3 regions of the Glaciecola petra genome follow, and region 1 is predicted to be linked to each of the others. Evidence: predicted binding sites of a transcription regulator. Region 1 holds the regulator's gene; each other region holds the start of a gene.
The links. The regulator FliA, encoded in region 1, starts transcription of late flagellar genes. The targets are predictions, from matches to a motif close to CTAAAGNTNNNNNNNNNNNNGCCGATA.
Positions count from the first base shown of each region.

Region 2: a site for FliA is predicted at 8,205-8,231, ahead of RM552_RS16780 (DUF5610 domain-containing protein). Genes of this name have one in related genera too.
Region 3: a site for FliA is predicted at 2,029-2,055, ahead of pomA (flagellar motor protein PomA). Genes of this name have one in related genera too.

Region 1 is NZ_JAVRHX010000001.1:689,971-700,130, reverse strand. It holds gene RM552_RS03095 (hypothetical protein) at 1-480, opposite strand, end outside; gene RM552_RS03090 (ParA family protein) at 473-1,249, opposite strand; gene RM552_RS03085 (chemotaxis protein CheA) at 1,338-3,566, opposite strand; gene RM552_RS03080 (protein phosphatase CheZ) at 3,579-4,328, opposite strand; gene cheY (chemotaxis response regulator CheY) at 4,347-4,730, opposite strand; gene RM552_RS03070 (RNA polymerase sigma factor FliA) at 4,767-5,495, opposite strand; gene RM552_RS03065 (MinD/ParA family protein) at 5,505-6,356, opposite strand; gene flhF (flagellar biosynthesis GTPase FlhF) at 6,353-7,852, opposite strand; gene flhA (flagellar biosynthesis protein FlhA) at 7,912-10,011, opposite strand.
Region 2 is NZ_JAVRHX010000008.1:458-10,617, reverse strand. It holds gene RM552_RS16825 (assimilatory sulfite reductase (NADPH) flavoprotein subunit) at 1-665, opposite strand, end outside; gene RM552_RS16820 (TIGR04219 family outer membrane beta-barrel protein) at 772-1,536, opposite strand; gene RM552_RS16815 (DUF2333 family protein) at 1,539-2,531, opposite strand; gene RM552_RS16810 (PspC domain-containing protein) at 2,743-2,946, opposite strand; gene dusA (tRNA dihydrouridine(20/20a) synthase DusA) at 3,355-4,374, opposite strand; gene RM552_RS16800 (hypothetical protein) at 4,763-5,062, shown strand; gene RM552_RS16795 (acyl-CoA desaturase) at 5,148-6,281, opposite strand; gene fabR (HTH-type transcriptional repressor FabR) at 6,428-7,036, shown strand; gene trmA (tRNA (uridine(54)-C5)-methyltransferase TrmA) at 7,038-8,135, opposite strand; gene RM552_RS16780 (DUF5610 domain-containing protein) at 8,262-9,422, shown strand; gene RM552_RS16775 (RNA recognition motif domain-containing protein) at 9,502-9,963, opposite strand.
Region 3 is NZ_JAVRHX010000004.1:19,967-30,126, forward strand. It holds gene RM552_RS13025 (class I SAM-dependent methyltransferase) at 1-263, shown strand, start outside; gene RM552_RS13030 (flagellar motor protein MotB) at 285-1,208, opposite strand; gene pomA (flagellar motor protein PomA) at 1,208-1,972, opposite strand; gene RM552_RS13040 (exodeoxyribonuclease VII small subunit) at 2,158-2,385, shown strand; gene RM552_RS13045 (polyprenyl synthetase family protein) at 2,401-3,303, shown strand; gene dxs (1-deoxy-D-xylulose-5-phosphate synthase) at 3,352-5,217, shown strand; gene RM552_RS13055 (phosphatidylglycerophosphatase A family protein) at 5,210-5,704, opposite strand; gene thiL (thiamine-phosphate kinase) at 5,712-6,686, opposite strand; gene nusB (transcription antitermination factor NusB) at 6,690-7,112, opposite strand; gene ribH (6,7-dimethyl-8-ribityllumazine synthase) at 7,112-7,588, opposite strand; gene ribBA (bifunctional 3,4-dihydroxy-2-butanone-4-phosphate synthase/GTP cyclohydrolase II) at 7,672-8,778, opposite strand; gene RM552_RS13080 (riboflavin synthase) at 8,789-9,451, opposite strand; gene ribD (bifunctional diaminohydroxyphosphoribosylaminopyrimidine deaminase/5-amino-6-(5-phosphoribosylamino)uracil reductase RibD) at 9,498-10,160, opposite strand, start outside.

The sequences.
Region 1 (10,160 bases):
CAATGCAAGCTCATTTACTTTTTGTATCGGTTTTCCACCAAACCAAAAAGTTTCATTAAGGCATTGGAACTTTTCTTCACCGTCAATTAAAACGCCCTTAAAAATCGATGAACTATCAAGGTTCCTTTTAGCCATTTTTAGAGCGCTTTTCGGCCTAATAATTCGACCTAATTCTAATAATGGAACAGACACTTTAAATCCAGCAATAATACAACTTAAACTCTGAAACTCCGTTGGTAAAGTATCACAAAGTTTCAGATTGGGATCTCGTAAACTCCCGCTTCTTATACTGTCGGCAATCGCTGAGTTTTCTTTACCCTCTTGTTGCATACAATCGAGCTTACAAGCATTTTCAAACAGGTCAGATAATGAATCATTTGCTCGTAGTATGAGTTGGTCATTTGTACCAGAAGGCAAAGTTGAATCTGCAAAAAAATTCAATAACGCATTCTCTGCATGCTTATAGTTTTGATCATTCATGTTTTAGTAAATCATTCGTTAACTTTTCATAAGCAAAGGCGCCTCTTGATTCGGGCGCAACTTCGACAATTGACGCGCCAATAGCGCTGGCATCTCTAAATTTTGTATCAATAGGGATATAGCCTTTCCATAGGCTTTCTTTAAAGGTTTCTCTTATTAACGAATAGGTCCGAATAGCTGCATTGTAGCGCCTATCAAACAATGTCGGCACAATGAGAATACGTGCATCTTGTTTCAGATTTGTGCGTAATTTTTCTAGAGTACTCATCATGCGTTGTAAACCTTGAAAAGCGAGATATTCAGTTTGTGTCGGTAAAATCAATTTATCTGAACTGGTAATTGCGTTTATCATCAAGACCCCTAACACGGGTGGGCAATCTATCAGCACATAATCATAATCACTAGATATACAATCAAGGGCATTTTTAATTATGAGCCCCTTACCCGTCTGCTGTGATAGCGCATTATCTATAGTCGAAAGTGCCATATGCGAGGGTAATAGTGTTACATTTTGGATGCTAGTTTGCACCGTCACTTTATTTACAATTGCTTTTAATTTGACTGTATTTTGTGGCGAGGTGAAGACATCGAACAAGGTATGTTGCAAAGTATCGCTGTCTATTCCTAAATAGTAACTCAGCGAACTTTGTGGATCTAAGTCAATCAGTAATACTCGCTTGCCTAATGCGCTCAAACAAGCAGCAATGCTAATAGTAGAGGTAGTTTTACCTACTCCTCCTTTTTGATTTACCAGGCTCCAAACCTTCATTATAATAAAGATCTCATGATTGATTACCAAAACTCATTGTTGCAAACTAGGCACAAAAATTATTGGCTCAGAACGGCATTATTTTAGTCTAGGAATATCTTTTGAGCAGGCCCGGCACATCTAGAATTAATGCAATTCCACCATCAGACGTAATTGTTGCACCCGCCATACCTGCGGTTCCTTGCAACAATGCATCTAAAGGTTTGATCACCACTTCTTCTTGACCAATTAAAGAGTCAACCGCAAAACCAATTTGAGTAGGCCCAATTTGCATAACGACAACATGGCCCTTATCACGCTCTTGACTCGGTTTATGCGGGTTAAGCCAGTCGTTTAAATAAAATAGTGGAATCGCTTTTGAACGCACAATCATGGTCAATTGCCCATCTACCGTATTTGTTTTGCTCAAATCCATATTAATAATTTCGTTTACTGCGCCTAGAGGCAAAGCAAAGGTTTGTTCACCGACAACAATCATTAATGTAGGCAAAATGGCTAAAGTCAAAGGCACTTTTATTTCTAATGTCGTTCCTTCACCCATTTTAGAATCTATTCGCACACTACCATTTAATTGGGTGATTTTAGTCTTAACTACATCCATGCCCACGCCACGACCAGATATATCACTTATTTCTGTTTTAGTGGAAAATCCTGGCGCAAATATAAGATTAAATGCGTCATTGTCTGACATGCGTGCGGCAGCATCTGCATCTAATACGCCACGAGAAATAGCAATTTCTTTTAATTTCTCCGCGTCCATTCCTTTACCGTCATCGGTAATAGTCAATAAAATATGGTCACCCTCTTGGGAGGCTGCTAATTTGACTGTACCCATTCGAGGTTTACCCTGAGCTTGACGCTCATCCGGCATCTCTATACCGTGGTCAACAGAATTTCGCACCAAATGCACTAAAGGATCGGCTAAAGCCTCTACTAAATTCTTATCTAAATCAGTTTCTTCGCCTTCAAGCACAAGAGTAATTTCTTTTTTCAGTGTTCTTGCCATATCCCTTACAACTCTGGGGAATCTTCCGAACACTTTTTTGATAGGTTGCATGCGGGTTTTCATCACCGCACCCTGCAAGTCTCCAGTGACAACATCTAAATTTGCAATCGCTTTCGTCATGCTTTCGTCAGCAACATTTATTCCAAGACTGATTAGGCGATTTCTGACTAATACTAATTCGCCCACCATATTCATAATTTGGTCAAGTCTTTTAGTATCTACCCGAACGGTCGTTTCAGCTTGTGGAGGAGCTGATTTAGTCTCTGCTTTCTTACGAGAAACCTCTTTTTTAGGCGCTGCGTTGGTAGTATGAGTTGTTTCTTTACTCGCTGCTACAGGTTTTTGTTCTGGCTTTTTAGGTATCTCACTCTGACCCTCGTTTTTTGGAGGGGTCGCAGGTGTTTCTTTTGCGACCTTATCAGTTGGTACGTTCGAATCTGCAATCGTCGGCGCTTTTCCTTTACCATGCAAATCATCTAATAACGCTTCAAACTCATCATCACTTATTTCGTCGTCGTTATTAGTTATACTTGGACTTACACTTTCCGGCGTCTCTGATTGGCTTGTAGAAGTCTCTGCTTTAAAACTGCCTTTACCATGAATATCATCAAGTAGAGCTTCAAATTCATCGTCGGTAATATCGCTATCTTCCGCACTATTTTTCGCTTCTGGTGTTTCATTTTTAGCCGGTGAACTTGGCTTTGATGTCGGTCCACCCTCACCATGCAGTTCATCTAATAGCGCTTCAAATTCATCTTCAGTAATTTCTTCGATAGAGTCTTCTGTTTGAGCGGCTTCTTGAGCACTGCTCTGAGGCTCTGCTGCAGATTCATTACTTTTCTCTTCAACTGTTTCATCTTCAACAGCTGATTTTGATTGCTCAGCTGTTTCGGCTTCGCCAAAGATCGTTTCACCTTCAACTTCTGGTGAACTGAGCTTATGTAATATCTTGATTAAATGTTCCGGAGCGGCTTCAAGAGGCTGTCTTGATTTTACATTTTCAAACATATCTACTACTACATCTGTGGCTTGTAGTATGACGTCCATTAATTCAGGTGTTAATGATCTCTGACCATTACGCATTACATCGAAAACGTTTTCGGCACCATGGCATATGTCAACTAGTTCTGTCAGTGACAAAAATCCAGCACCACCTTTTACAGTATGGTAGCCACGAAATATGGCATTCAATAAATCGGCATCTTCTGGATTGTTCTCGAGATCAACGAGTTGTTCTTGGAGTAACTCTAGAATTTCACCGGCTTCAACCATAAAATCCTGAAGAATATCCTCATCAACTTCAAACGACATCTAAGCGCTCCCCTAAAATCCTAAACTTGACAGCAAATCGTCAACATCGTCTTGCCCTTGCACGACGTCATCACGTTTTTCTGCATCTATAATCGGCCCTTCCGCTTTTACCTTATCGTCAGATTTCTTGGATGCCTGAGCGTTTTCTTCTATCGACTCTGGACCACTAAATGTCGCTAACATACCAATTAAATGATTTTCAACTTCTTTGACTAAGGTAATTACTTTATTAATAACTTGCCCTGTAATATCTTGATAGCCCTGCGCCATAAGAACTTCGGTCAATTTTGCATTGAGGGCTTGGGAATCTTTTCGGGCATCAGTTAACAAACCATCTAATTCGTGACATAAGTTCTTGAACTCGCCCAGTTCTATTTGTCTATGCATGAGTTTCTTCCACTCAGGCATGATGCAATCTAAGCGCTCGGAAAGTTTTTCAGCAATAGGCATACTATTTTCAACTGCATCCATTGTGCAGTTAGCAGCTTTTTCAGTCTCAGCAATCACATACTCTAGTCGCGCAGTTGCGTCGGGAAGTTCTTCTTGCGTTAGGTGGCTAATGCGATCGTCTATTTTAAAGCTATTGAGTGAATCGTGAAGTTGACGAGTTAATTTGCCTACTTCCGAAAACAATGCAGCAGATTCTGGCGCCTGCGAATTTTGAATGATTTGGTTGGCTGCATGCGTATCATTAGATTCTAAGTGTTTGACGAGTTCTTTGGCCTGATCCAGCGTCATCAAAGGTGTTTCTTGCGTCATAATATCTACCTTTGAAATGAGTTAACCTAAACGTTCAAATATTTTGTCTAGTTTCTCTTTAAGGGTTGCAGCTGTGAATGGCTTAACAACATACCCATTAACGCCTGCTTGAGCCGCAGCCACTATTTGCTCTTTCTTGGCTTCTGCAGTTACCATTAATACTGGGAGGTGTTTTAGCTTATCATCAGAACGAATGGCTCTGAGTAAGTCTATGCCTTGCATGCCTGGCATATTCCAGTCAGTAACAACAAAATCAAAATCACCTTGATTAAGCATAGGCAAGGCAGTATTGCCATCATCAGCCTCTTGTATATTGCTAAACCCAAGATCTTTCAAAAGGTTTTTTATGATGCGACGCATTGTTGAAAAATCATCAACAACGAGAATTTTCATACTTTTATCCAAAACTACCTCCGCTAAGGATCTTTATTCGAATTAAAATTATTTCTCTACTTGCCAAGATTGCATTTTAGACTTCAGCTTTATCATGGCTTGAGAGTGGATTTGGCTAACGCGAGATTCACTCACTTCTAGCACTTCACCAATCTCTCTTAAATTTAGTTCTTCATCATAATACAAGGCTAAAACAATCGCTTCGCGCTCGGGTAAAGTCGTAATAGCCTTTGCCAGTGCTTTTTGAAACGAACCTTGCATCATCTCTTCAAAAGGTTTATCGGCACCTTTTGACTCTTCCGTAGTTAAAACATCTTCACTAACGCCTAAATCTTCAATTCCAACTAATTTTCCAGCGTTAACTTCGTTAAGCATTTGATGGTAATCTTTAAGGGTAACGTCTAAAGCACTAGCTACTTCAGTATCTCTCGCATCTCTGCCAGTACTCTTCTCAACTTGATTGATCGCTTCAGTTATTGCCCTAGAATTCTTGTGGACGGATCGGGGTGTCCAATCTCCCTTACGAATTTCATCAAGCATGGCGCCCCTGATCCTAATACCTGCAAACGTTTCAAAACTAGCGCCTTTTGTACCGTCAAAGTTTCTTGCTGCCTCTAACAAACCAATCATGCCTGATTGTATTAAGTCATCGACTAACACACTCGCAGGTAATCGGGCCAATAGATGATGAGCGATTCGCTTCACTAGTGGTGCGTGTTTTTCAACCAATTGGTTTTTGTCTATTTGTTGTTGATATCCAGTCACTTGTATACTCACTATGGTTACCTAATCATGCAATGACACTAAGTTTTCAATAAAAAACTCTAAGTGTCCCCCAGCTTGCGCTGGCATGGGCCAGTGCTGCATGTCTATTGCTAATTTATTAATTGCTTTAGAAGCGGGTGAAGCAGGAAATGCCTCAACAATAGCACTTTGTTTGCGTACCGCTTTACGCACATTTTCATCAAATGGCACAATAGCGATTAATTCCAGTGCTACGTCTAAAAAGCGCGTGGTTACTTTCGATAGTTTGCTAAATAGCTCTTTGCCTTCTCTCTCACTGCGAACGGTGTTTGCAATAATTTTAAATTTAAAAACGCCTTGCTCTCTGTTTAGTATTTTTATTAACGCATATGCATCAGTTAGGGAAGTGGGTTCGTCGCATACAACAAGCACAACATCTTGAGCTGCTCTCGAAAAACTCACAACCATGTCCGAAATACCCGCGGCGGTATCTATTAACATAAGGTCAATGGGTGTTTTTAACTCGCCAAAGGCTCGAATAAGACCCGCATGTTCATGGGCACTTAATTCAGCCATAGATTTTGTGCCCGAAGTTGCTGGTGCTATTTTGATTCCATGTGGGCCTGTGACTAATATCTCGTCGAGGGTGCAGTCTCCATTTAGCACATGAGACAAATTACGCTCAACTCTTAGCCCTAACATGACATCTACATTTGCCAAGCCTAAATCGGCATCGAGTACCAATACACGACGTCCCAATTTGGCACATGCTATTGCGGTATTTAACGTGACGCTAGTTTTACCAACGCCTCCTTTACCTCCAGTAATGGCGACAACCTTTACCTGTTTGTTCCGGCTCATTGTACGCAAACTCCTAGCTTGGTCGTCAATCATAAGACACCCGCTTCTGCCGAAGTATTTTCGACTATTTGATCATGTTGCATACCAGAACCATATTTCCTAAATAGCTTGGCAGCAATCAGGGTTAGGTTGGCAGAATCAGCTAATTTTATATCTTCAGGGACCCGCTGACCGTCTGTCACATAAGATAAGGACATATCATTTTCGATAATAACGCTAAGCGCCTCACCTAAACTGTAACATTCATCTAATTTGGAAAAGATGCAGCCTTTGATTTCTGTTGAACGATATGCTTTGACCGTCTGTTTAAGCACTTGATATTGTGCACCCGCTGGCAATACTAAATATTTTTTTATGCTTAAATTGATATTGCTCTCGTACTCGTTAAGCTGTGAAATCAAGCGATGATCGCGTTGACTAAATCCTGCTGTATCAATAAGTACTAATTTCTTATTGCGCAATTGATACAAACAATCATTTAATTCTTGTGAGTTATGCGCTTTCTTAACGCTACATCCAATTATTTTTCCGTAAGTTGACAGTTGCTCAAATGCAGCAATACGGTATGTATCGATGGTCACCATAGCAACGTTTTCGGCACCGTACTTTTGCGCATACTTTGCGGCAAGCTTAGCGAGTGTAGTGGTTTTACCTGTGCCTGTTGGGCCAACAAGAGCAACTACACCGGACTGTGTTAAGATGTCATTCCCACCAATATGCAAGCGGTTTGATAATAGATTAAGAATATATTTCCAACCTTCTTTTTCATCTACTTGATGAGGCAGAAATTCAATAAACTGTTTTGCTAGGTGTTCGCTAATTCCCATATTAATGATTTGTTCATGCAAATAGCTATGGACAGGATTGTTGCGTTTCCTGCGTTCATCAGAAAGTTCTGAGACTTGGAATTTGAGTACATTTTTAATGGATTCTAACTCTGCTTTGATTACATCTAGCTTTTCAGGCTCCAATACACTAGGAGGAGGTTGAATACCGCCAGCTTGTGAGCTTGCGTGCTGTTGCGCTACGTTTTCTTCTTCAGAAAATGCAGGGGATCTAAAAATACGGTTATCAGCTCTAGGTTCTGACACGTCGCCATAACCAGCTTGCTGTGAATAGTGAAGCGATTTTTCTGGCTCTCTATTTAATTGATTTAAATTTTGGTCCGCCTCATTATAAGCAGGATATGAACGTTGCTTGTTGCTAGCATGCTTAGCTACTGGGGTCTCAGTTTTCTCAGCTTGTTGGCCATTGGTTTGATTATGCTGTTGGCTTTTTTGTTGTTCTAATAATGCTTGCAAACTATCAGGTCCAGAATCACCTATTATCTCGCTCAAACTAGGTGTAGCAGAGACCTTATCTTGCGTTTTGGCATCAGGCATTTTTTCGGCAGGATCGATAGCTGCGACTAACTCAATGCCATTGGCAACTTTTTTATTCGACATAATAACAGCATCACCACCAAGTTCGTCTTTGACCAACTTAAGCGCTTCTCGCATGTCTTTTCCAAAAAAACGTCTAATCTTCATATTGTTCTCTACCGCCTAATTCTGAATCGCTATATTTCGTGAAGTACAATAACGGATGGCTATTGCCCAACTGATGACACTATCTTTATTTGTTTATCATCTGGTATTTCTTGATAACTCAACACATGCAAACCAGACACCGCTTGTTTTAAAAACTTTGATAAGACCGGTCTTAACATGCCTGACGTTAACAATACTGCAGGCTCACCAGCAGCCTCTTGTTGTTGACACGCTTCTGACAAAGATTCTTGAAGCTTTTCTGCCAAACCAGGTTCGATTCCTGCGCCGTCATCACCACCCGCCTGAAGTGACTTATGCAACATCTGTTCCAATTCAGGAGCAAGTGTAATTACTGGAATTTCAGCACTACCATTGGTTATTTCTTGCACTATCAGTCGCTTAAGTGAAATTCTCAAGGCAGACACTAATACATCGGGGTCTTGGCTTTTGGGACCATAGTCTGAAAGCGTCTGTACTATCGTACGCATGTCCCTAATGGGCACACCTTCAGACAATAATGTTTGTAGTACTTTAACCACCAAACTAAGAGACAAGATATCGGGTACCAAACCTTCTACTAGCTTTGGATGTGTCTTTTCAAGCATATCCAGAAGTTGTTGTACTTCTTCGTGTCCCAACAATTGATGGGCATGATTTGTCAGTAATTGACTCAAATGGGTGGCAACAACTGTCGCTGAATCAACCACCGTATACCCTAAAGTTTGTGCATGTTCTCGTTGGCTTTGTTTTACCCAAACAGCATCCAATCCAAATGCAGGGTCTTTTGTAACGGTGCCTTCGAGTGTGCCAAATACTTGACCCGGGTTAATTGCCAATTCATGGTCGTGGTTAACTTGCGATTCGCCAACGCTAACACCTAATAAAGAAATAGAATAAGCGTTAGGCGTGAAATCTAAATTATCGCGGATGTGAACAGGTGGAATAAGAAAACCAAGCTCTTGTGAGAGTTTTTTCCGAACGCCTTTGATTCTATTGAGTAATTCTCCACCTTGTGATTTATCAACCAATGGAATCAACCGATATCCAACCTCTAGCCCTATAATGTCTAATGGCTGCACATCATCCCAACTAAGCTCTTTAACTTCGCCCATTGGTGCGACATTGTCTGGCATTTTTGCCACTTTTGCGGCTTCTTCAGCACGCTTTTTAGCACTCCAATCGCGGTAGAATGCATATCCACCTACCATTGCAGAAAAGGTCAAAAAGGCAAAATGCGGCATCCCGGGTATGATACCCATAATAAATAAAATAATGGCAGTGATATACAATGCTTGTCTATTCGCTAGCTGCGCTCTAATTTCGTCGCCCATTATTTGACTATCGTTTTCTCGAGTCACAATTATGGCGGTCGCAACCGATAACAATAAAGAAGGTATTTGAGCAACTAAACCATCACCAATTGTTAAGACGGTGTACACTTCCATTGCGTTACCGAAAGACAAATCATGTTGATACATGCCAATAAAAAGCCCGCCAACAATATTGATTAACATGATAAACAGGCCTGCTATTGCATCGCCTTTTACAAATTTAGAGGCACCATCCATAGAGCCATAAAAATCTGCCTCACTGGTAATTTCTTGACGTCTTTTGCGCGCTTGATCCTGGTCTATGTACCCTGCGTTTAAGTCAGCGTCTATTGCCATTTGCTTGCCCGGCATCGCGTCAAGAGTAAATCTAGCGCTGACTTCTGAAATTCTGCCAGCCCCTGCGGTAACCACTTTAAAATTGATGATGAGTAAGATGGTAAAAATAACCGCCCCTACCACATAATTACCACCAATGACTACTTCACCAAATGCTTGTATTACTTTACCAGCGGCATCCCCACCTTCATGACCTTCTAAAAGAACGACTCGGGTAGATGCTACGTTTAGTGCGAGGCGCAAAACCGTCGCAACGAGCAATACTAAAGGGAAAATACCAAAATCTACGGGGCGTTGCGTGAATACACAAACTAAAATAATGACTAAAGACAAGGCAATATTAAAACTAAACAAAGTGTCTAATAAAATGGTTGGCATAGGTAGAATAACCATACCCATCAAGGCCAACACTACAATCGGCGCGCCCAATCCACTGGTTAGACTTTTTAAATGATTTTTATCAATTTTTTGAAACGCTTGTGCAAGCTGCATACACCAAATTCTTGACTAATTATTAATATTTAAAGTGGGTACTACAACTCTCGTGCCAACTTAACAAAAATATCAATTTAATTAGTTTTATCGCCTAAACTATCCCTGCAAACTCTTGCCTCACTCCCACGATCACTTGTGTTATTCCC
Region 2 (10,160 bases), on a different contig from region 1:
TGAGCACTAGTCTCTGCATTAGAAGCTGCATTAGCGGTTAAATCACTTACCAGTGAGGCAGTCATTTGTTCCGCCCATTTGCTGATAGTATCGGCATAATCTACGTCACAATCAAGTCGCCCTGCGAGCGAAGTAGCACCTAGCTTTTGTAAACTAGCATCAAAATCTTTTGCAGTTTGGCAAAAGAATTCATAGCTAGTATCACCTAAGCCTACTACCGCATATTTTAAGTTACCTAATTTGGGCGCTTTTTTACTGTGCACAAATTCGTGTAATTCAACTGCGTCATCTGGTGCATCACCCTCGCCATGTGTGCTCACAAATATTATAAGATGCGTTTCATCTTTTAATTTTCTTGGCTTATAATCGCTCATGCTGATAACTTTAGGTGCCAAGCCTTTTGTTTTTAATTTCTCACCAAAACTAGTCGCTTCATGTTTGGCATTGCCTGTTTGTGAGCCATATAAAATCGTCAGGGTTGCTTGTTCTGTGCTTGTCAAAGCTTGAGACTGTTGCTGATTGTTTGCACCCGCTGCTACGCCAGCGACAAATCCACTCGCCCAAATAAGTTGATCTTTACTGAGTCCTGAAACCGCTTGTGACAGGCGAGACAATTGAGCTTGGTCAAGCGGTGTTATTGGGGAATTACTGTTATTTTTAGTCATTAAAAAAAAAATCGCTAGGCTTATAATTAAAATAAGCATAACGATTAATTTTGATAACTGGAAAGAATAAAAACTAATTTTTTATTCTGTTTTGTACTGAAACAATTTAGAAATCGAATTCGATACCTAAAAATGCGCCATCAAACTCTAAATTAGCATAAATGTCATCTAAGTCTTCGATATCTAATTCGGTAGACCTATAACCAAGTTGTATCGTCATATCTATCGCTAGGGTTTCGACAAAGTTGTAGCTAATGCCTGCCTGATAATCGGTAAATGAATCGTCATCTATTGACAAAAATGTACCTTCAGCAAAAACACCAAGCCCCGTCAATGGTAAGCCAAAAGCAACCTTGGCATATGCCATGGGTATCATGCCATCAAACTCTTCTTCTGCCATGTTACCATCTTGATCAACAACAACAATGTCACCTTCAAGTTGTTTTGCTGCTACACCTATGTCGAGTGTAGCTATATCAGAATCTAATAATTCATAATATAAAATATAGTCTGTCGCAGTCATTTCAATTTGGGTGTCTAGCGTAGCGTTAGCAAGAAAGACTTCATCACCAAAATTAAATTGTGTGTCGAGTGTTGTTGAACCTTGTGTATCCATTGTGGTTCGGGCCAGCTTAATGTTTGGCACGAGAGGAATTGGGTGTTCAAGCGCAGCGTAAAAACTTGCGTTTTGTTCTGACTCAAAGGCAAAACCAGCGATATTTTCGTTTTCAGAGAAACCGCCTGTTGCATCCATATTCCACGCTTGGGCGCCTAAATAGCCGCCCAGCAAAGTATCGGCATTTGCTTGTGTACTCAACAATAATGCTGAACTAGCAATAACAATTGCACTTAAGTTTTTTACATTTTTCATATTTAACCCTGGTTTAGTAATTCTGAAAGTTCGATTAACGCGGCATTAGCCCGTGAAATATAGTTAGCCATCACCAAAGAGTGATTAGCCAATAAACCGAAGCCGTCTCCATTTAATATAACGGGACTAAACACAGCTTCTTGAGTCGCTTCTAGCTCTCTTATTATTTGTTGCAAGCTGACAGTTGCATTTTTTTTGCGTAAAACATCACCAAAGTCAGTCTCAATAGCCTTTAAAAAATGCAAGAGAGCCCAACTAGCACCGCGTGCTTCATAGAAATTGTCGTCTAACTTAAACCAACTCGTTTTATTTATCATTACTGACGCTTCGGGAGACGAGTTACTCGCAGCACTGTCGCCCGCCAAATTAGTATTAATTACTTCTGTACCCACACTGGCACTTAGCTTTTGTGACAGACTACCTAATCGTTTTTCGACTTGTTTTAAATAATCTCTTAAATTGTCAGCTCTAGCATAAAACTGGTTGTTTGTGGCAGTTGGGTCACCTAATTGATCGCGATATACATAAAGTTGTTCAAGTGCATCTTCGTATTGCCCTTCACTAGAAGGAAGAATCCAGCGATTGTTGTCAAAGTTTAAACTGGGTTGGGCCTTAGTAAGAGCTGGGTTTTCAATAGATTGAGACTGCGATCGACTGAAATCTTTCCGCATAGCTAGCGCTAGATCTCTGCTCATTTCAAGCACACCAAATTCCCAACTTGGGATGTTATCCATAAAAACACCAGGAGGAGTTACGTCGTTTGTTATGTAACCACCAGATTTATATAATAATTTTTCTAACACTGCAATCAGTGTATTGGTTGTTGTATACCCCGTGACAACTCGCTGGTTAGTCTCTTTTGCTTGCTCATCTGCGGCTACGTTGACATTAAAAGTATTGGGTTCAAATCCCCACCAGAAACCAACTACACCAATGATGAGGAATATGGCAAAAATAAAGCCAAGAATTGATTTGGTATTAAATAAAGTATTCATTAGAGTCCTTTTGACTTGATATATCGCAACGCATATCCATCAGAATATAAAATAAAGCGACAAAGCCTAATAGGCGTAGTTTACCTTCGACAAGGACGATTAGAAACCGCTTATTCACATAAACGGATTAAAAATGATAACTATTAGGCTGTTTATCGGGCTATTTACCTATATTGCGTATCGGATTGTGTATTTAAGTTGCCAGAAAAGCCTAAGCTTTATAACGAAGTAGTAATATGGCCATTACATATGCTAGGCCAATTGCGAATGGTAAAAAGCAAAACGCAACAGCAGCTATGCCTCTCACAATCCACTCGTTGATATCGAAATATTTTGCCATACCTGCACATACGCCTGAAATGAGCGCTTTATGGGGATCTCTAAAAAAGCGTTTTTCGTTAATTACCGTTTTCATATGTTTTCCTTCTAATTGACTAAATGTCAGCCTTGATTATTTTAAGATGCGACAATAATAAAAAAACACCTGCCCCACACATATAAAATAAAACAGGCGATAGGACTAAACTAAGTAAATCGATTTGTGCCAGCATTATCTTGCTCCTTTCCGCTAAATACTTCAGTGTTCTTGTATTAGTCGTTTATTTTTTCGTTTTGGTTTGCATCTTCCTTAAAATTATTGGCAACTTTCACAGGAAGATATGTTCACTATGGTAATGTCATAGCTAAAGTCGTGCCAAAATCCGATGAATTGATAAAAACACAATGAAATCAATAGCATATTAGGTTTTTATATGTAAATAAGGAGTGTGCTCAAGAAATTTAATGAGCAATTTGGTCTATTTAACTAATAATAATAGTCAATTTAACCAGTTTTTAGTTTGAAGTTTTCAGCTTTATGTTGTGCGATGCTAACCTGCTCATAGGCATCAAGTAACAAATTTGGATTGTTGTGTTTACCTGTGCCATTTTGGCTTAAGTAACGACGCCATATTTTACCGCCAATTTGACCTTGAAACAGACCAAGTATGTGACGCGCAATATGCCAAACTCGAGTGCCTTTGGCGTGTTCTTGGTGGATATAAGCGGTCATATCCTCAATGATGTCTAACCGGGTTCTAGGTTTAGGGTGATGGGTTTTGAAAATATGATTATCCACATCATTGAGAATAAAGGGGTTTGCATATATTTCCCTGCCAAGCATAACGCCGTCAACATACTCAAGATGGCACTGAGCTTCTTCAAGGCTGTTGATTCCGCCATTGATACTAATAAACAAGTTTGGGTTGTCATCTTTCAATCGATAGACTCTTGAGTAGTTGAGCGGAGGAACATCTCGATTTTGCTTGGGACTTAAGCCCTGTAACCACGCTTTTCTTGCATGAACAATAAAGTGTTCACAACCGGCATCTTTAATTGGCAAAATAAAATCTGAAAGGCCTTTATCGTCGTCCATATCATCTATGCCTATGCGACACTTGATCGTTACAGGGATATCTACCTCTTTTTGCATAGCACTAAGACAATCGGCAACAATAGATGGGGTAGACATTAAACATGCGCCAAAACTACCATTTTTAACTCTATCCGAGGGGCAGCCAACGTTTATGTTTATTTCGTCGTAGCCTTTTTCCTGCGCAATTTTTGCACATCGAGCCATATCAGTAGGGTCGCTACCGCCTAATTGAAGTACAACAGGGTGTTCTTCTTTGTTGAAACTTAAATAATCACCTTTGCCATAAATGATAGCGCCAGTAGTCACCATTTCAGTATACAACACTGCTTGCTTAGATAGCAGTCGCAAGAAAAACCGACAATGGCGGTCGGTCCAATCAAGCATAGGGGCGACTGAGAAACGGTGATCAATATTTAGTTTTGAATGCATCAAGGTGGAATAAGGCCGGTTAATTGCAACATTATGATTATAACACTAGCAAATCCGGAAGGAAAAACAGTCTTTTGAAAGAACAAACGTTTCTAACTAATAGGGTTTTAATTCTATTAACTAATAGTTAGTTATTTTGACCAAAATTGGTAGTGAAAAAGACTAAGGGATGAACGGTGTCTTCCTCATTATTTATAGTTAGCATGTATATTTTCCAAATAAGTGCATGTAAAAATTGATATTTTTAAAATTAATAATAGTTTGGCACAAGAATGGCTAAGGCTGGTATCAGTATAGGGTTATCACAAAATAGTAACCATTGAGATTAAGATTTTTTATGTCGTAAGCAAAATCTTGATCATTAACCATACATTTAGAGGAACATATAATGAAACTTTCACGCAAATTACTTGCAACTTTGCTTATCACTGCTTGCGCATTTTCAACTATGGCGAATGCAAGCTCGGTCAAAGTTGACGAAAATAGTGTGGTGTATCAAATCACCGCAAATTTTATCAATAATAGTATTCGCGAAGTCAAAAATGAAATCAATATTTCGATCAAAAACACTTTATTAACCGTTTCACATCAAGTTGATATTGATCCAAACTTACCGCAAGGGAAAATTCAAATTGTTGATTTAGCTAAAATCAACCAAGTTGAACCCAAAAAATCAAAAGCGGATTAATTATTTCACTAAAAATAGAATATACGTCTCTCCCAGACAATAAAAAGGCATTCTTATGAATGCCTTTTTTGTTATGAAACAGGGCTTAAGCGCGAGCTGGCTCTAAGTAAAAGCTATAAATAGACTGCCACTTTTCTTTTTGTAAGATGACCGACTGTTTAAGCTCTTTATACTTAAAATCAAGTTCTAGTTTTTCGTAATTCTCTTGAAGAGACTTCTTTTTCAAAGCAACTAGGGCCTTTCTAGCTTTGTAATATTCACTCATGCGTTGTACTAAAATATCGTATTCAGCTTGCATTTTTGCGAGCACTTCATCTGCATTCGGCAAAAGCAATAGTTTCGTAGTTGCGTATTTTAATTCCATAGCTAAACGAGCTTTTTCGATACGTTCTTCAGGTGTAGTGCGTAAATTTTTCGCCAAATTGCACAATGATAATGTTTTGATGAGCCATTTGGTTGGATCATAATGCCACCATTTGATGCCGTTTCTGTAATCATATTCAAAAATATGATGAAAATTGTGATAGCCTTCGCCAAAAGTGAAAAATGCAAGTATCCCATTGTCTCTAGCAGAATTTTTGTCAGTGTAAGGTCGTTTACCCCAAATGTGAGCAAGAGAGTTTATAAAGAAAGTTACGTGATGAACAGCTACTAATCGAGCTACACCAGCTACTAGAATCATGCCAATAATACTGCCATTTAACCATCCTAAAAAGCCTGTAATTCCGAAATTAGCAATCAAAACAATGGCCAAATAATATTTATGTTGCCACATGACAACTTTATCTTTTTGTAAGTCTTTGCAGTTGGCATAGTCGCTATAACGCTTTGCCTGATATTCTCGTAACATCCAACCAATATGCGAAAACCAAAAACCTCTTTTTGCCGAATATGGATCCATGCCATTTTCGTCAACGTGGCGATGGTGGACTCTATGATCGCTGCACCAATGCAGAATACTATTCTGTACTGCCATGGCACCACCAGTTGCCAAAATAACCTTGATTACTGGATGTGCATCATAAGTTTTGTGTGACCAAAGGCGATGATATCCCGCAGTTATCGACATACCCGTAAAGAAAAACAAACCGACTGCAACCGCAATTTCTACCCATGAAATACCGTATACATAAGCCCATATTGGTATGCCCAAAAGAGCAATCAAAGACGTTACAATAAATAAGGTTACATTAAGCGTGATAAGGGGTGGTTTTTTCAAAATATATTACTACTCAAAGTTCAGCGTACAACTGTACGCAAATTTATCTTTTTGGTCATTAAAGTGCAAGTATTATCTTTCAAAGCCTTGCCTTGTTTGTCTGTATCTAATAACCTTTTGTGAGTTTACTTTTCTGCCAAATTTTAATGAATAGACAACAGCAAAAACAAGAAACTCGCCAGCGCATAATAGCTGCTGCTTTCGCTTTATTGGATGACAACAAAAGCTTTACCAGCATAAGCCTGCGTGAAGTTGCGCGTGAAGCTAATATCGCGCCTACTTCTTTTTATCGTCACTTCACTGATATTAATGAGTTAGGATTGACTCTGGTCGATGAATCGGGCTTGGCATTAAGACAACTAATGCGTCAAGCGCGCAAAAGAATATCCTCTGGTGGCAGTATTATTACTATTTCTGTCGATACCTTTATGGAATTCATATTACAAAATCCTAATTTATTTAGACTTTTGTTGCGTGAACATACCGGCACTTCTTCTTCGTTTAGAGCGGCCGTTATGCGGGAAATCAGACATTTTACCAAAGAGTTAAGCGACTACATCGTGTTACGTTTAAATGTGCCAACTTATATCGCGTCTTTGCAAGCAGAGGCTATGGTTAAGTTGGTATTTAATGCTGGTGCAGAGGCGCTTGACGCTAATTCTGTCGATATTAAAGATATAGCAGACAGGGTAAAAGTGCAGTTAAGATTTATTCAGTTTGGTGCCATACAATACGCTGCACTTAATAAAACTTAGTTTATTTATTATTTTTTGACAATATAACACCACTTTCTATGTGAGGAGTGAATGGAAATTGATCAAATATTGCGGCTGCTTTTATTTGATGACTATTAGACAATTGTTCTAAATTTTCAGCCAAGGTCTGTGGGTTGCAACTAATATAAATAATATGTTCAAACTGTGAGATGAGTTTAAGGGTTCCTGGATCTAGCCCTGCACGCGGTGGGTCAACCAAGACACTAGTAAAATCATAAGTGTCCAATTGTATAGCTTTGAGTCGTTTGAATTCTCTCACCTTGTTATATGCTTCAACAAATTCTTCGCTCGACAAACGAGCAATTTCTATATTGTTAGCGTTATTTGATTTAATGTTCTCATGTGCAGCGTTTACAGATGTTTTGGAAATTTCTGTAGCAAACACTTTCCTAAATGAGCGACCTAAAGGAATAGTAAAATTGCCAGCGCCACAATATAGCTCTAATAAGTCTGTCTGGTTTTGTGATGCATTTTCAGCCACCCATTCAATCATGTTAACGTTAATACTAGCGTTGGGTTGCGTAAAACTATTTTCAATTTGCTTAAAAACATAAGTTTGGCCATTTATTGATAGGCACTCATTGACATAATCGCTACCAAGCACCAACTTTTGCTTTTTCGCCCGCCCGATAATATTTATTTTCCCTAAATGTGCTAAATGAGTTTGTAAATCCTCGGCTGCGCTAATCCATTCTGGGGTCAATTTTTTGTGATAAATCATGCTTATCACTAGCTCATTAGTTGTGGATGACAAATAGTCAATCTGAAATAGTTTTGTGCGCAGTTCTTGGCTACTGATAACTTTTTCAATGACTTCTTTCATAGCCATGTTTATGAGTAGATTAGCGGCAGGTAGGTTATCAACTTTGTACTTTTCTTTAGTTTGTTGATTAAACATAATATGAAAAGTATCTGTACCTTCATGCCATATTCTGAACTCCGCCCTCATTCTATAATGTTGAGGTGAAGATGCGTATGTTGTTATTGGTCCCGAGTAGAACGGGTTGAGTAAATTTGCCAGCTCTTTTTGCTTATTAATAAGTTGCAAATCGTATTGAATTTGGAGGTCTGAAGACATATTTGCTTAGTGTGATAAAAATATTTGCTGAGGATTTTAACGTAATTGAAAAATTTACCAACTCTTTGCTAAAGAAATCGCCCTGTTTGGCCGATATCTATGTTGAGGATAGTGAGGTATCTTTTTATGAACACGTTACAGACACAAAATATTTTGTCGTCGAAAGCTGTGGGCGAGCCTTCCAATAATGGAATTCGGCAAAGCCAGCTAGTCGACAAACCGGCAAGCAATATCGCTTCAGCAGATGACACTTATAGCGCATCTCATCAAAGCGATGCTGTTATTGCAAAAGTAGTATCTTTTTCCTTGAAAAAGAATGTTGGCGTTTCTGTTGGTGTCCCTAGCACGATCAATACAGAAAAAAATCTTAATGAACGGTTTGATGTAGAAAAAGGTGCGTCTTCATTTGAGGCGGGCATTGATAAAATTACCGCTAATGTGGTTAGTTTTGTCGGTAAGGCTCTACATAATTTGGCTAGCCAAAATTATTCTGAAGAACAACTTAATTTTTATAGAAACGAAGCAATCAAGGGCGTAGAAGTGGGTATTGATCAGGCCAAGATCGAATTAATTGGACTTGCTGATGAAAATACCTTCGATAGTATCGACCAAATAAAAAATGCCATTTTGCAAGGCGTTGATAGGTTGAGCTTAGATAATATTATTTCAAATGCTAGCGCAACTGACACATCAAATAGCAATGAGGCTTATAACGAAATAGATATTACACTGAGTGATTATAGTCGGGGCAGCTTGAGCTTTGACAACGTGCTGATAAAATCTGAGGTTTCAGCTTCGACAAAAAGCAATGAGAAAAACTTTACCACTAGCAGTTCGGGTATTTCGTTTTCAATAAACGTAGCCGAGAGCAAAATCAGTAGTATTCAAATGAAGCACGAATACGAACTTGGTCAAGTTGATAGACTAGCTAATCTAGTGAATCAAACGGATGCTCTATTAGACAGCTTCTACAGAGGGTCTGTTGAAGATAGTTACGCTAAAAGTCAATTAGAAGGGTATTCTGATGAACATCTGCTTCGTTCTGCAAAAGCAATTGTTAACTCTTCAACAAACTTGAAAAACGATTTACCCGAGTCGCCTAAACAAGTTGCAGATTATCTGAGTAAGTACTTAGGCGTTATTGACTCAAGCAAACAAATACTAGAGGACGAACAGGATTTTAATCAAATTATCAATGGCCTTGTCAATCAAATGAAAGACGTTCAAGTGCCGGATTTATTGCAAGCTATCAATAAATTTCATAGCTTTAATCGCAAATTTGATTAGTACTTACGACTACTATGTAAAGTAGTCGTACTATGTTCATTCAACTGTCTTTATTAACGTAAATGTGGCTAAAGAAAGCCTAATATTGTTTGTCGTTTGCTAAGCGAACGATCAAGTTGCGTTCCATAAATATGGAATCATTGAACTTTTTAATAAATTTAGGCTGATCCTTAGCGGCTACTTCAATAAATCCAAATCCTTTGCGTCGGCCAGTCTTTTTATCTTTTACCAAGCGTACTGATTTAACAAAACCTATATTTTCAAAATGCTCTTGGACAGTTTGTTCGTTTGCCTTGTAAGCAAGATTTCCAATATAAAGAGTGGCAATATTATTATCTTCTACATCAGCTTCGCCAACTGCTGCTGACTCTTTGTTAATAAGCATAGAGAGCAACATCAAACTCAATCCAAAAAGTAATATTAAGATACTGGGTAAAAAATAAGCTATTGATGTATCGTTAAATTCTAAGTTGATAAAATAGGTAACTACCGCAAATAATAGCGTTATTATAGCAACCAATGGCATTTTTAACGTCAACATTGTACCTCCCATTTGGGCATCGCTTTGAAAATATGTGGCAATATATTAAAGCCTTAGAAAAATATAGCTAGCAGAAGATGTAAATATTTTTATACAAATTATAAACAAACAATTTACCAATATAACGTTATTGAAATAAATCTATGGGTTTTACAAATTTAATGTTTGATTTCAGCGATTAATTTTAGATATGGGCT
Region 3 (10,160 bases), on a different contig from region 1:
AACATTTGAAAAAATATTCTGACATGTCGATTGCTGATGTACAAGATATCGGGTTGGATTACGCGCAAACCTTAAGAGATTGGTTTGAAGCTTTTATGACCCAAAAACAGCCTTTAGCCAAAGATGGTTATGATGAACGTTTTATGCGGATGTGGCAATATTATCTTAACTATTGTGAAGGTGGATTTTTAGAGCGAGTGATTAGTACTGTGCAACTTGTCATGCGCAAACCGGGGTACTTAGCTGACCTATCTCGGGGATAATTGAGCCATACCAATTGAAGCTTATGGCTCTAACACAGAAATAGGATCAGAAAATTTGGCCTCACCCTGTAGGATAGCAATTTCCACTCTGCGATTTTTTGCCCTCGCGGCGGCTGTATCCTCTTCTGTCATAGGTTGAGTAGCGGCCTTGCCTATGACTCTCATCCGCGTCTCGTCAAATCCTCTGGCGCGGCGTAGCTCTTCCGCTACAGCGACTGCGCGTTGAGCGGATAAGTCCCAGTTTGATCGGTAAAGTTCGTTCGACACTTGAACATTATCACTGTGCCCGGTAATTTCGACTTTGCCTGGCATGTCGTTCAATATTTCGCCCAATTTACGTATAAGCGGAACAAATTGAGGTTGTAAAAATGCAGAGCCAGCAGAAAATGAACCGTTTTCTCTCACCCTTATAATAATTTGCTGTCCTAAATTTTCGACATCAACAGCACCGTCTTTAATTTCTTTTTGTAATAACTCTTCAATTTTTTTCTTATTTTCTTCTATTTGTTCTTGATTAGCTGCTGCTGCGGCCGCTGCTGCTGTTTGATTGGCTGTTTGCGGTGACTGACCTCCCCTAAATGAACCTTGTTGTTTTTGACGTCCACCGGCAGAGTCATCTTCGCCTTCTTGGAAATTCAACATGGGCTTAGTAATATCTTGTGTCACCTGTTGGACTGTTTCAATAGGTGTAGGATCAGGTTTGCCCGGTCGAAACTCTAACGCAACAACACTGGTTCCTTTGGGAATATCTTTTAATTCAATTTTGTTTTGCACACCAAATGCAAATTTCATAGAGCCGGCAATTTGTTTAAACTTTTTTACATCCATCTCAGAAAATGACAGCAGCAAAACAAAGAAGCACATCAGTAGCGACATCAAGTCAGCAAATGTTCCCATCCAGGCAGGCAGACCTTCGGGGGGGCATTTAGGGCATTCGTCTTCCACTATTCAGCTTCCTCTTTGGTTTCTCGCTTACTTTCAGCGATATAACCCTTAAGCACGCCTTCTATTACGCGAGGATTTTGTCCATCAGCAATGCCTAATATGCCGTCTAGAATGAGGGCTTGATTAAGTTTTTCTTCGCCAGCACGCACTTGTAATTTAAATGCGATAGGCAGACAGACTAAATTGGCTAGCATTGCGCCGTATAGGGTCGTTAGAAGTGCAACCGCCATTGCAGGGCCGATAGCCTTAGGATCATCCATAGCAGACAGCATGGCCACCAGTCCAATGAGTGTTCCTATCATTCCCATCGCAGGCGCTACATCGCCAAGCGACTTAAATATTATTGAACCCGCTTCATGTCTTTCAGAAGTATTAGAAATATCCTTACCCATAGTTGACCGCACTACTTCAACATCGTGACCATCAACCAACATATCTACACCTTTTTGCATAAAGGTGTTTTCTATTTCAGCTTCTTCTAACGCTAAAAAGCCTCCTTTGCGGGCAGCATCCGCCATCTCTACTACTTTTTCGATTAACTCTTCAGGTGATTGAAGCTTAAACGCAAACGCTTTCGCGGCAACTTTTCCTGCCCCCAGAAATTGCGCGAGAGGATATTGCATAAGCACTACAAAGGTTGAGCCACCAAACACAATAAGTACAGAGGGTACATTGAAGAATATACTGATATCACCACCTAGGACCATTGCCATGATGACAAATCCTAAAGCGCCAATAAAACCAATAATGGTTGCTAAATCCACGTATAACTCCTCTAAAACCTTTATAAGTTGCGTTATGCCCAATTCTCAAATATGGTTAACGGCATATTTGAAGCAACCTTTACGTAAAAAAGACAAGTAAACATCCTCTATAAGTTGAATTTATTTATGCTCTCAGTTAATGTGCTGAGCAATTAGAATAGAAAGTAAAAAAGAAAGTAGTACAAATGAATATTGAAGAAATGTCTTTTGAGCAAGCAATGACAGAACTTGACGCAATAGTGCTTGAAATGGAAAGGGGTGAAATCGCATTAGAGACTTCTCTTAAGCACTTTGAGAAAGGAGTCACTTTAGCAAGGCACACGCAAAAACTCCTGCATGAAGCTGAGCAGAAGGTTAACATTCTGACCCAGAATAATGGCGAAGACAAATTAGAATCTTTTTCTGAAGAATAGAATCTTTATTTTATAATGTCGTTTTCTATTTCCCTTGATGCCACACTGGCAACTACTAAACAACAAATCCATGAGAGTTTTGCTGACTTTATTGCGCAACAAAATATTCCAGAACCAAAGCTCGCCAATGCTATCGAATATGCGCTGCTGTCTGGCGGTAAACGCATCCGCCCATTGTTAATCAATTTGATAGGTAAATCTTTAGGATTAAGTCAAACAGATCTTACTCCAATTGGTCTTGCTGTTGAGTGTATACATTGTTATTCCTTGGTTCATGACGATTTACCAGCAATGGATGATGATGATTTACGGAGAGGAAAGCCAACTTGTCACATTGTATATGACGAGGCGACTGCAATATTGGCCGGTGATGCTTTACAGTGTATGGCTTTTGAAGTCTTAGCCTCTGCTCATTTTTCTATTTTTGCTGACAAACAAAGAGTAGAACTTATTGCTCTGCTGAGTAAGGCCGCTGGTGGATGTGGCATGGTTGCAGGACAGAGCATTGATTTAGTATCTACAAACAAACAGATTAACATCGAACAGTTAACTGAGTTACACCGTCTCAAAACGGGGGCTTTACTTGAGGTCTGCGGCGCCCTTCCTTGTGCAATTAGTGAGCACATAAGTATAGAACATGCAGAGTTGTTCAGACAATTTGCGCGGCATATTGGTTTGGCGTTTCAAATTCAAGATGACATCTTGGATGTTACAGCCGACACTGATACTCTAGGAAAACCACAAGGGTCAGACGAACTAGCGAACAAATCAACCTTCGTGTCACTATTAGGCTTGGACGGCGCAAAAAAAGAACTTGATAAACAACATTCAAAAGCAGTAAACGCCCTTGCCAATTTACCGTATAATACTGATGAGCTGTTATCGTTTACTGATTTTATGGTTACCCGAGCATATTAGACTCTACTGACCTATGCAACACCAACAACTGAGAAGAAAAATACAAGTATGAGCCTTGATTTAAATGACTACCCCCATTTGGCAAAAGCTGACCTGCCAGAAAATCTGAGACGTCAGCCTAAGTCAAGTTTAGGGAACATAGCAAATGAACTCCGACAATTTTTGCTTAATAGTGTTAGCGCAAGTAGTGGTCATTTTGCTTCAGGCTTGGGTACTGTCGAACTGACAGTTGCTTTGCATTATGTTTACAATACACCATTTGACAAGCTAGTTTGGGACGTTGGTCATCAGGCATATCCGCACAAAATCCTAACAGGACGCCGAGATAGAATGACTACTATTCGCCAAAAAGGAGGCTTGCATCCCTTTCCTTGGCCACCCGAGAGTGAATTTGATACTTTTGCAGTAGGTCATTCTTCAACATCAATTAGCGCTGCCTTGGGCATGGCGATTGCTGCCGAAAAAGAAAATGCAGGGCGTAAAGTGGTTGCTGTTATTGGAGATGGTGCGCTAACTGCAGGCATGGCTTTCGAAGCATTAAACCATGGTGGTGATATTAATAAAGATATGCTCGTGGTCCTTAATGATAACGAAATGTCTATTTCAGAAAATGTAGGTGCCTTAAATAGTCATTTAGCACGCTTATTAACGGGTAATTTTTTCAATTCAATCCGTGATGGTGGTAAAAAAATACTGTCAACAATGCCACCAATAAAAGAGTTTGCGAGTAAAGCTGAGGAACATATCAAAGGCATGGTAGTCCCCGGTACTATTTTTGAAGAATTAGGTTTTAAATATATTGGACCAATTGATGGGCACGATATAGATGGTATGGTGGATACCTTAACAAATATGCGAAAAATGCCTGGTCCAAAAATATTGCATGTGGTAACCAAAAAAGGCAAAGGTTATCAACAGGCTGAAGAAGATCCTATTAAATGGCATGCAGTGCCAAGGTTTGATCACACTACTGAGCAATTCCCGGCAAGTAAGCCAAGTAAACCGACCTTCTCAGCGATTTTCGGTGAATGGCTATGCGACATGGCAGAAAAAGACCCAGAATTGGTTGCGATTACCCCTGCAATGCGAGAGGGTTCTGGGATGGTGAAATTTTCCCAAAAATTTCCTGAACAATACTTTGATGTTGCGATTGCAGAGCAGCATTCAGTGACCCTAGCAGCCGGACTAGCATACGCCAAAAAACACCCTGTTGTGGCAATTTATTCTACTTTTTTACAACGTGCATACGATCAACTTATACATGATGTTGCCTTACAAAACTTACCCGTCCTTTTTGCAATAGATCGTGCCGGTCTTGTAGGTGCTGACGGCCCTACCCATCAAGGTGCTTTTGATATTAGCTTCTTAAGATGTATACCAAACATGATTATTATGACACCAGCAGACGAAGCTGAATGTCGAAATATGTTATATACCGGGCATCTTGCGCAATCTCCAGCAGCAGTTCGTTATCCTCGTGGTGCAGGCATGGGGATAGAAATTAGTCAAGAAATGCAAGCAATACCCCTTGGTCAAAGCAGAGTGATTAAGGAAGGCAAAAAAACGTGTATATTGAATTTTGGTACGCTTTTACCTGAAGCGATCAAAGCCGCAGACGCAATTGATGCTGCGCTGATTGATATGCGTTTTGTTAAACCGCTTGATCATGATGCGGTAATTTCAGCAGCAAAACAGTATGATTTAATCGTTACATTAGAAGATGGCGCTATAAAAGGTGGTGCAGGTAGTGCGGTTATAGAATGCTTGCAAGCAGAAAAAGTATTGGTACACGTATTATGTTTAGGACTCCCCGATGAGTTCATTATGCAAGGCACACAACAAGAAATGTATGCAGAATTAAAGATTGATGCACAGGGTATAGAGCAACAAATTGAGCAGTTTTTAGCTAGTTAAAAACTGCTGGCATCAAAAATAGACTAGAGTGTAAGCCAACTGCGGCGAATAATGCCGCTATCACGTCATCTATCATAATACCAAAGCCGCCATGTACATGCTTATCTAAAAAGCTGATGGGCCATGGTTTCCAAATATCAAACACACGAAACAAAATAAAACCAAGTACTAATGTTTGCCAAGAAATAGGGACCGCAACAAAAACAATCAGCATGCCCGCTATCTCATCCCATACAATTGAGCCATGATCATGGACACCTAAGTCTTTGCTCACCTTGTCACAAATAAGAATCCCAATAGCCAAAGAAAAAGAAACTAAGACGATCTGCCAAATAATTGGTAAAAAACTAGCGCCATATACCAGAGGTAAAGCGGCAAGTGAACCCATAGTACCCGGCATAAAGGGGATTAAACCTGACCCGAAGCCAAATCCTAAAAAGTGTGCTGGATGTATAATATTTACTTTGCCAAGTAATTGTTTATCCATAATTTATCTAAAAGTGCTGATAACCGTGACGTGTCTCGCTAGACAAATCATATGCTTGGTTGTTCAAGAGTAAATCAAGCTTACCTGCAGCACCCGTTACCTGGCCGATACAGGTATATTGAATTGAGTAACTATCTAAGGTTGTTTGCATGCTTGTTTTTTGTTCTTCAGGCACTGTAAACAAAAGCTCATAGTCATCACCGGAAGTAGTAGCGTACTCTAAGGCTTTTTCTAAACTGTCGACGTTTTTCCCGAGGGCCGGAGAAATAGGTAACTTATCTAGTTGCAGCAATATACCTGTATCGGAGGTATTTGAAATATGTGCAACATCTTGTAATAGACCATCAGATAAATCGATACATGCACTAGCAATTCGTCTTAAACAAGTTCCTGCCAAAACTCGCGGTGCAGGTCTTAAATGCCTATTTACTAAATATTCTCGGGCTTCTTTGTCGTTTATTGTCAATTTGCCCTTGAGTATATCTAAACCAGCGCCAGCGTCTCCCAGGGTGCCTGTCACATATATCCAATCACCATTTTGGGCGCCGCTGCGTTTTAAGATACTCTCTTGTGGCACGAATCCTTGTGCAGTAAGTGTTAAAGATAGTTGCCCTTTTACAGTATCTCCACCTATCAGTTGCACTGAATAATATTCACAAAGCTCAGCTACCATGTCGCTAAACTCAGTCAACCACAATTTATCCACACTTGGCATGGACAACGATAAATTCAACCATGCTGGCTCTGCTCCCATTGCAGCTAAATCACTTAAATTAACGGCAATAGTTTTATACGCTATATCAGCTGCAGAGGTCCCTTTCAGAAAATGTACGTCCTCTATTAACGTATCTGTAGTAGTGACTAAACATTGGTTTTCAGGTACTTGTGTTATGGCTGCGTCATCACCAATACCGAGTATTACATCCTTTCGGGGAAAACTTTTTCCCGAAAAATATTGTTGTATCAAATTGAATTCATTCAAAATTTAGGTTCTTTCGTCTTTGCGTAAGGTTTTTACCGCTTTATCCAAAGCACCATTGATAAATTTATGACTTTCTTCGGCACCAAAAGATTTTGCTAATTCTATCGCCTCATTGATTATCACTTTAAATGGCGTATCAAAACGTTCTAGCAATTCGTAAGTGGCCAAACGCATAATAGATTTTTCAATAGGGTCTAGCTCTTCAGGAAGGCGTCCTAAATAAGGCTTGTACTTTTTATCGAGGCTAACAACGTCGTTAGAGACGCCAGCTAAAATAGCCTGAAAATACTCCATATCGACTTTCTTCATATCATTGGTGGTGACCATCGACAATTCGATTTGTTTAATGTCGTTTCCACTCATTAGCCAGCCATAAAGTGCTTGTAAAGCAAGCACTCTAGCTTGTTTGCGGTGAGCTGGTTTCACTAAAGTGCCTCATCTAACGCTGCCATAACATTCACCATTTCTAGCGCACTAAGTGCAGCTTCAGCACCTTTGTTACCTGCTTTTGTGCCTGAACGCTCAATTGCTTGTTCAATGCTGTCGGTTGTAATAACACCAAATGCTAGCGGAATTGTTGCATCTAGAGAAACCTGTGCAAGACCTTTATTACACTCACCCGCAACAAAATCAAAATGCGGCGTACCACCACGTATCACTGCACCTAGCGCAATAATGCCATCAAACTTATTGCTCGCTGCTGCTTTTTTGGCAACAATCGGCAATTCGTATGCGCCAGGGACCCGAATTAACGTGATATCGTCAGGGTTAACTTCGCCATGACGCTCAAGGGTATCTAAGGCTCCCTCTAATAAGCTCTCTACAACAAAACTATTGAAACGCGAAACCAACACTGCAAATTTTTTGCCTGTTGCTCTTATATTACCTTCAACTACTTGCATAAATCGCTGCTCCTCATAAAAAACGGGCGTGATAATAGCATAAAGCTAGAAAAATAGTCGCTATATTTAACTGGCTTTTTCTATCAATCTTCATCATGAATGTACTCAACTACTTCCAGGCCAAACCCTGAAAGTGCTGAATATTTTACGGGTTTACTTAACAAACGCATTTTTTGTATACCTAAACTTGCTAAAATCTGACTTCCTACGCCCACTGTGCGAGAAGAGCCTTGCCAAGGTTTACTTTTAGCGATTTGCTTATTATCTTCGGCTTCAAATAGCTTAACTTGGGCTATTAAGTCTTCTTGTTTGCCCAAAACCACAATCACACCGCCTTCCTCAGCTATTCGCTGCATTGCCTTATTTAGTGGCATAGATCTATTTATGGCGCGAGTTGAGCCTAATAAATCGCTCAATGTATTATGCAAATGGACTCTAACTAATGTTGGTTTATCAGCAACAATAGAGCCTTTTTGAAGAACAAAATGAATTTGTTCGTCAATGACATCCTTATAGGTAATTAAATCAAAATCACCGTAAGTAGTTGGTAATTTGCAACTGGCAACTTTTTCAATTGTTGTTTCATTGAGGTTTCGATATTCGATTAAATCGGCTATGGTGCCAATTTTTAAATCATGTTCCTGCGCAAATTTTTCTAATTCAGGGCGTCTTGCCATACTGCCATCTGGATTAAGAATTTCTACGATAACCGACGCAGGCTCGCAACCCGCTAAACGCGCTAAATCTACCCCAGCTTCAGTATGTCCAGCTCTATTTAGCACACCACCTTCTTTAGCAATTAATGGAAATATATGACCGGGTTGAACGATATCTTCACTGGTAGCATCAGTAGCAACCGCTGCCAAAACTGTTTTAGCTCGATCAGCAGCCGAAATGCCTGTGGTTACACCTTTTGCTGCTTCTATAGAAACCGTGAAGTTTGTTGAAAACTGCGCGCCATTATTATCAACCATAAGTGGCAGTTTTAGTTTCTCACAGCGAGTTTGGGTCATAGGCAAACAAACTAAGCCCTTGGCATGACTGACCATAAAATTAATCGCCTCGGGTGTGATATGTTCAGCTGCCATTATCAAATCGCCTTCGTTTTCGCGATCTTCATCATCCATCAAAATAACCATTTTACCTTTTTTGATGTCAGCTATAATTTCTGCCGTGCTATTTAATGCCATATTGTTCTCTTTATTTTTTTATATAACCGTTTTCAGCTAAAAAACGTAAGCTAATGTCTTTTTTATTTGCATGTGCCGCTTTATCGCCTTGCAGTAGTCTTTCTAGATAACGCGCAACCACATCCACTTCTAAATTAACTTTAGTGCCTAAGACATAATCCCCAAATACAGTTTCTTGCAATGTATGTGGAATTAACCACAGCATAAAAGAAGCACCATTCACTTCGTTAACGGTTAAACTTACACCGTCTACTGTAATTGAACCTTTGTGCGCAATATATTTAGCGATGTCTGTGGGCGCTTCTACCCAAACTTCGACATAATTGCTGTGCTTGTTAATCGCCTTAACGCTGCCAACGCCATCAACATGGCCACTCACAATATGCCCGCCAAATCGACTATCTGCGCGCATCGCTTTTTCTAAGTTGACCTTATCGCCTATTTTATAATTAGCAAAGCCTGTATATTTAATAGTTTCAGCTGACACATCCGCGGCATAATAATCATCGCCTTTGTCAACCACTGTTAAACACACACCGCTTGTTGCAATGCTGTCACCTAAATGCACATCGTGCATATCAAGTTTACCTACATGTACTTCTAAACGAAAATTATCGCCAAGGTCATCTAAGCGTCTAATGTTGCCAACAGATTCTATTATGCCTGTAAACATGATATTCCTATTGTGTTAGTTGTAATGATATGTGAATGGAAGAAATTCATAAGTTTGCTCTAATTTTGATGTCGCCGCCTACCAATTTGAGCTCGCTAATTGAGAAGCGAGTTGCGTCTTTTAAAAATTCGGGCGCGTTAACTTTCAGTAAATCTTTCGCGTTGTTACCTAAAATCATCGGTGCTTGATATACCACCAATTCGTCAACCAAACCCTTTTCAAACAAAGCTCCACATAGGTTTGCGCCCGCTTCCACCCATACATGGTTAATCTCTTGGCAGGCTAAATCTTTAAGCATTGCCAACAGGTCGATTTTTTGTCCTATATTAGACTGACCGTTACCTCGACTATTTAGCTGCCTTTGTTCAACATTTTCATGTTCGATAGCAGAATTGTGTTTTATATTATAAACCAGCGTAGGAGCGCCATCACTAAGGATGTTATGTTGTTGACTGCTCAATTGATTCTGGCTGTCTATAATAACCCTTAAAGGTTGTTTTTGCCGCCGAGAAAAACGAACAGCAATATCGCTTGGCAATTGATGAGTTCGCACGTTCAGTTGGGGGTTGTCGTGCAGTACCGTGCCAGATCCAGTCAAAATTGCACATGCCTTAGCTCGCTCTATTTGCACGTCGGCTCGCGCTTGCTCAGTAGTAATCCATTTGCTTTCACCAGATGCTAAAGCCGTTTTAGCGTCTAAACTCGACGC